2 regions of the Stenotrophomonas sp. Ker107b genome follow, and region 1 is predicted to be linked to the other one. Evidence: riboswitches for the same ligand, from Rfam matches in the RefSeq annotation. Region 1 holds a riboswitch; the other holds the start of a gene.
The links. Region 1 has a riboswitch for thiamine pyrophosphate ahead of ACWV8V_RS07125 (TonB-dependent siderophore receptor). Riboswitches for the same ligand answer to the same signal wherever they lie in the genome.

Region 1 (3,413 bases):
GGCGATGTGTCGCTGGATGCCTCCGGCCGTGTGGGCAAGGGCAGTGCCGATCTGCGCGGCACCGGGGCGCGGCTGAGCGTCGCCGGCATTGCCATGCGCGGCGATGCGCAGCTGCAGGCCCGGCTGCAACGTGCGGATTTCGACAGCCGCCAGTTCGATCTGAGCGGCACCACGGTGGACCTGCGCAACATCTACGTGGGCGACGAAAAAAGTGACGGACGCTGGTGGGGCAACGTAGCGATCCGCAGCGGGCATATTGATGCGGCCGCGCCGTTCCAAGTCGATGGCCTGGCGGATCTGCGCCTGCGCGATGCCGGGCCGTTGCTCGGTGTGTTCGCTCAGCGCAGCGAGTACCCGCGCTGGGTGCTCGGGATGCTGGATTCCGGTGAAGTGCAGGCCAGTGGGCAGTTGCGTTGGCGCAGCGGCCAACTGATCGTAGACGACCTGCAGGCCGAGAACGAACGCCTGTCCTTGCAGGCGCGGCTGGATCTTCGTCATGCGCAGCGTCGCGGTGATCTGTATATACGCTGGGGCGTGCTGGGGGCCGGCATCGAGCTGCAAGGCGAGCAGCGCAAATGGCACCTTGCCGGCGCCCGCGACTGGTATGCCGAGCAACCGCGACTGCTGCCGGCCAAGCCGGCCGCCGCGAAGCAGGGCAACAGCACGCCCTGAGGGAGTAGACGGCTCCCCTCGGTGGGCCCGGCTTGGTATCCTCGCCGCGCCCACTGTCTGGTGACAGCGTGCCTTTTCGCCGTCATCGACCCGTTATCCCATGAGCAACAGCACCCACCGCGTCCAAGGCCTCAACAACGATGAGGTGGCCGCCGATTGGCCCGCCATCACCGACCGCGAGATCACTTGGCTGCGTGAGCGGTTTTCGCAGCTGGGCGAAGCGAGCCAGGTGCTGTGGCACAGCCCGCGGCCGATGTCTGCCGCCGCGATTGTCCAGAGCGAACGGGGCAGGGTGTTCGTCAAGCGCCACCATGGCAGCGTCCGCAGCGCAGCCGGCCTGACCGAAGAGCACCGTCTGCTCCAGCACCTGGCTGCCCAGGGCGTGCCGGTGGTCGAGGTGCTGCATGACCGCGACGGTGCAACGGCGGTCGAACATGAGGGCTGGACCTACGAGCTGCATACCGTGGGCCGCGGCCAGGACATTTATCGCGACGCGCCGTCCTGGACGTTGCTGACCGATACCGCGCAGGCGCGCGAGGCGGGCCGGATGCTGGCGCGACTGCACCGCGCGTCAGCCAGCTATCACGCACCCCAGCGCAGCACCCACCTGCTGGTCGCGCGCGATGATCTGCTCCGCGTCGTCGATCCGGTTGCCGCTATTCACGCCGGGCTGGGTGATCGCCCTGGATTGGCGGCCTACCTTGCGCGACAGGACTGGCAGGCCGATCTGCAGCGGGCGGTGCTGCCCTGGCACGCCGGGCTGGCTGAGCGCCTGCAGGCCGAGCCTCGCCTGTGGGCGCACAACGACTGGCATGTGTCCAATCTGCTCTGGCGTCAGGACGGCGATACGTACGTCGTCGAGACCGTGCTCGATGTTGGCCTTGCCTCACCGACCAGTGCCTTGTTCGACCTGGCCACCGCCATTGAACGCAACGCGGTGGCCTGGCTGGCGCTGGAGCGCGGCGAGGCGGCCGTGCGCGTGGATATCGCGCTGGCCCTGCTGGCCGGCTACCGCGAGATCGTGCCGCTGTCTGCCGAGCGCGTGCACCTGCTGGCCGATCTGCTGCCTGTCGTCCAGCTCGACTTCGCACTGTCGGAAGTGGAGTATTTCGAGGCCGTGACCCACTCGCCGGCCAATGCCGACGTGGCCTACCACACCTTTCTGCTCGGGCATGCTGACTGGTTCAGCACCCCGGCAGGGCAGGGCCTGCTGAAGGCGCTGCACGCCGCCGCCTGAGGGCAGGCTCGCAAATCCGTACGGTTTGTAGTGAAATAGTCACAGAAGCGGGGGTGCCTGGCGAAACCAGGCTGAGAGAGTCCCTTGGAACCTGATCCGGTTTGCACCGGCGTAGGGAGCTTTGAGCAGCAGGCATACCGCCGTGATGGGTCGGTGCGCGTGCGTGCCTTCGCTTCGTCTCCCCCAGCTGATGACGAATCGAATGAACCGTTGCTTCCGCCCTACGCTGTTGTCCGCCGCCCTCTGCGCCGCGCTGCCTCTTCATGCCAACGATCTCGCGGACGCGCCCGAGCGCTCGCCGACCGAGCTCGCCGCCGTGCGCGTGCAGGCGCATCAGCCGGCAGCTACCACCACGCAGACCAGCAGTTTCGGCGCGGGTGACTGGAAGAGCACCCCGGCCTCGGTGAACGTCCTGGATCGCGATCTGCTGGACAGCCGCCAGGTGCGCACGTTGTCCGAACTGGCCAGCAACGATGCCTCGCTGGGCGACAGCTACGCGCCGGTCGGTTACTACCAGAACATCGCGATCCGCGGCTTCCCGCTGGATACCGGTACCGGCTACCGTTTCAACGGCCTGTCCATCACCGGCGAGCAGCGCCTGGCGCTGGAGAACATCCAGTCGGTGGAGATCCTCAAGGGCGAGGCCGGCCTCGCCGCGGGCGTGATGGCACCGGGTGGGATCATCAACTACGTGGGCAAGCGCCCGGCCGAGGTGCGCAATGTCACCCTCGGCACGGATTCGGAAGGCTCGCGCTACACCGCGGTGGATCTCGGCCACTGGCTGTCGCCGCGTTTTGGCGTGCGTTTCAATGCCGCCTGGGAAGACAGCGATTCCTACATCGACCACGCCGACGGCCGCCGCAACTTCTATTCGCTGGCCACCGACTGGCTGATCGGCGAACGCGGCAAGCTGGAGGTGGATGCCAACTACCAGACCAGCGCGCAGCGCTCGGCCTCGGGCTATCAGCTGCTGGGCGCCACCGAGCTGCCGCGCGGCGTGGACCGCAAGCACATGCTGGGCTACCAGGCCTGGCAGCGGCCGGTCGGCATCGACAGCACCAACCTGACCGCGCTGCATACCTACGATTTCAGCCCGAGCTGGCAGTCGCGGGTATCGGCCAGCTACAGCCGCTCGGTGATCGACGACAACGTCGCCTTCGCCTACGGCTGCTACTACGCCGCCGGCTGCGCCGATGGCAGCGTGCCGGGCAACTACTTCGCGCCGAACGGCGACTACGACATCTACGATTACCGCAGCCCGGATGACACCCGCCGCAACCTCGAATTCCGTGGCGAACTGCGCGGCAGGTTCGCCACCGGCGATGTCCGGCACGAGCTGAGCGTGGGTGCGGACCGTTTCGAGCGCACCGTGGACAAGCGCCGCAACGTCAACGAGTACGTGGGCACCGCCAACATCCACGATGCACAGGTGCCGCAGTTTGAACCGTCGCCGCTGATGCCGGGCCCCTCCGCACGGCGTCTGGACAGCGCGCAGACCGCGGTG
Region 2 (3,413 bases), on a different contig from region 1:
AGGTACGAGCCGATCGTCGTGGTGAACGTATCGAAGATGAAACCGGTCGGCCCCAGTACGAGGATCAGCGCGAGCAGCAACGCCGCCAGACCGAGATTGAAATTCGACAACCACTTGATGCCGCGGTGCACGCCACTGGTGGTGGAGGCCATGTACAGCACGAACGCCACCGCGATGATGGTCAGCTGCACCGGCACCGAGGCCTGGATACCGAACACGCGCTCAAGGCCGGCCGCGATCTGGATCGTGCCGAAGCCCAGCGTCGTGGCAACACCGATCGCCGTGGCGACCACGGCGGCGACGTTGACCACCGTGCCCATCCAGCCACGGTGATGCGCGCCGATGATCGGCTGCAGCAGATCGCTGATCAGCCCGCGGCCGTTGCGGTTGAACTGGAACCAGGCCATCGCCAGGCCGATCAGCGCATAGATCGCCCACGGATGCAGGCCCCAATGGAAGAACGCGTAGCGCATCGATGCGCGCGCCGCCTCCATGCTCTGCGGTGCCAGTCCTTCCGGTGGCTTCACGAAGTGCGAGATCGGTTCGGCCGCGCCCCAGAACACCAGGCCGATGCCCATGCCGGCGGCGAACAACATCGACATCCAGCTCGCATTGGAAAAATCAGGCTCGGCGTCCTCGCCGCCGATGCGCAGCGAACCGAAGCGGCCGAAGGCCAGGTACATCAGGAACGACAGCGTGATGAACACCACCAGCAGATACAGCCAGCCGGTACTGCGGATGATGGTGGACAGGCCGCTCTGGACGACCTCGTTGAAGGGGCCCGGCGCGAGGCCGGCGATCAGCACCAGCAGTGCGACCAGTGCGATGGAAATGCGGAACACCATGCAGGCGTGTCTCCGATCAGTAGGGGCGAGCCGAGGCTTGCAATCTCCAGCGGCACAACGGCAACGACTGGGGCGGATCAAGCCGGTCGAGGCCGGTCAGTACGGACGTCAATGGCGTCGAGCAGAGCGCGGTGTGCACGCAATCGGGAGGCTACCCCCTGACCGCACCGCATACCGCGCTGCAGCATGGTAGTGCATGGCGTGTCGGTGCTCTGTTCACATGCACAGGCCGATCACGTTGGCGTGCGGCTTGGCGGTGCGCCCGTGGGCGCCGCTTTGTGCTCTAATTCGCCCCGAAGCGGGGGTACCGCGGCCCAGTGGCCAAGGTTGAGACAGTCCCTTCGAACCTGATCCGGTTGATACCGGCGTAGGGAAGCTTCGCATCTGCAGATGCATTGCGCCGTAGGGCCACCGCGCCCGGAGACCGCCCGCGATCCGTCCGTCGAGCGCCGCCGTTTCGTCCCTCCCATGCGAATCCCTCGCATAGAACCGCACAGTCCCTGTGCGGGGATTGAACCTAGGACGATGCCTCGATGAACGCACAGCTCTCCGCCCTGCAGCAACAGGCCCAGCAACTCTCCGAATCGGTCACCCGGCCGATTCCCGGCTCGCACAAGATCCACGTGCAGGGCTCGCGCCCCGATCTGCAGGTGCCCATGCGCGAGATCACCCTGACCCGCACGCCCACCTTGTTCGGTGGCGAAGAGAACGCGCCGGTCACCGTGTACGACACCTCCGGCCCGTACACCGATCCGGCTGTCGCCATCGACCTCTCCGCCGGTCTGCCTGCGCTGCGCGCCGCCTGGGTAGCCGAGCGCGGCGATACCGAGGTGCTGGAAGGCCTGAGCTCGGCATTCGGCCGTTCGCGTGAGACCGATGCACGGCTCGATGCGGTGCGCTTCCCCGCGCGGTTGCAGCCACGCCGTGCGCGGGCAGGCGCCAACGTCACCCAGATGCACTACGCACGCCGCGGCATCATCACGCCGGAAATGGAGTTCGTGGCGATCCGCGAGAACCAGCGGCTCGATGCGATCGGCGACGCCGCACTGCTGAAGCAGCATCCCGGCGAGTCCTTCGGCGCCTCGATCCCCAGGATCATCACCCCCGAGTTCGTCCGCGATGAGATCGCGCGTGGCCGTGCCGTGCTGCCCAACAACATCAACCACCCGGAAAGCGAGCCGATGATCATCGGCCGCAACTTCCTGACCAAGATCAACGCCAACATCGGCAACAGCGCGGTGTCCTCGGGCATTGCCGAGGAGGTGGAAAAGCTCGTCTGGGCGATCCGCTGGGGCGGCGATACCGTGATGGACCTGTCCACCGGCAAGCACATCCATGAAACGCGCGAATGGATTCTGCGTAATTCGCCGGTGGCAATCGGGACGGTGCCGATCTACCAGGCGCTGGAGAAGGTTGATGGCCGTGCCGAGGAACTGAACTGGGCGATCTTCCGCGACACGCTGATCGAGCAGGCCGAGCAGGGCGTGGACTACTTCACCATCCACGCCGGGGTCCTGCTGCGTTACGTGCCGCTGACCGCCCGGCGCGTGACCGGCATCGTCTCGCGCGGTGGCTCGATCATGGCCAAGTGGTGCCTGGCGCATCACAAGGAGAACTTCCTCTACACGCACTTCGAGGACATCTGCGAGATCATGAAGGCCTACGACGTGACCTTCTCGCTGGGTGACGGCCTGCGCCCGGGCTGCATCGCCGATGCCAACGATGCCGCGCAGTTCGGCGAGCTGGAGACGCTGGGCGAGCTGACGAAGATCGCGTGGAAGCATGATGTGCAGACCATGATCGAAGGCCCCGGCCACGTGCCGATGCAGCTGATCAAGGAGAACATGGACAAGCAGCTGCGCGAGTGCGGTGAAGCCCCGTTCTACACGCTGGGCCCACTGACCACCGATATCGCGCCGGGCTACGACCACATCACCAGTGCGATCGGTGCGGCGATGATCGGCTGGTACGGCACCGCGATGCTCTGCTATGTCACCCCGAAGGAACACCTGGGCCTGCCCAATCGGCAGGACGTGCACGATGGCATCATGGCGTATCGCATTGCCGCGCACGCCTCGGACCTGGCCAAGGGCCACCCCGGCGCGCAGGTCCGCGACAACGCGTTGAGCAAGGCACGTTTCGAATTCCGCTGGGAGGACCAGTTTCACCTGGGGCTGGATCCGGAGAAGGCCAAGGAGTTCCATGACGAGACCCTGCCCAAGGACGCGCACAAGCTCGCCCACTTCTGCTCGATGTGCGGCCCGCACTTCTGTTCGATGAAGATCACCCAGGACGTGCGTGACTATGCGGCGGGGCAGGGCCTGGATGCACAGCAGGCCTTGGAGGCCGGCATGGCCGAGAAGTCCGCGCAGTTCCGCGACCTCGGCGCCGAGGTGTATCGCCAGGAGTGATGTGGCGGCCGGGGCAGTGCGCGCCGCCCCGGCCATCATCCGCCGCCCGCGCAATTCCCGCTAAGCTCGGCGCGACCAGGCAGGGGCGGGGACGACGATGGCGATAGCACGCAGCACCAAATGGCTGGCCATCGCGCGCCGGCATCCCTCTGCCTGG

Region 2: linked by a shared signal. The riboswitch ahead of thiC (phosphomethylpyrimidine synthase ThiC) and the one ahead of ACWV8V_RS07125 (TonB-dependent siderophore receptor) in region 1 are both predicted to bind thiamine pyrophosphate.

Annotation. Positions count from the first base shown of each region.
Region 1 is NZ_JBSPHX010000001.1:1,562,878-1,566,290, reverse strand. It holds gene ACWV8V_RS07135 (hypothetical protein) at 1-672, shown strand, start outside; gene ACWV8V_RS07130 (phosphotransferase enzyme family protein) at 773-1,909, shown strand; TPP riboswitch at 1,949-2,044, shown strand; gene ACWV8V_RS07125 (TonB-dependent siderophore receptor) at 2,112-3,413, shown strand, end outside.
Region 2 is NZ_JBSPHX010000002.1:1,165,967-1,169,379, forward strand. It holds gene ACWV8V_RS14995 (BCCT family transporter) at 1-845, opposite strand, end outside; TPP riboswitch at 1,136-1,237, shown strand; gene thiC (phosphomethylpyrimidine synthase ThiC) at 1,379-3,256, shown strand; gene ACWV8V_RS15005 (ion channel) at 3,354-3,413, shown strand, end outside.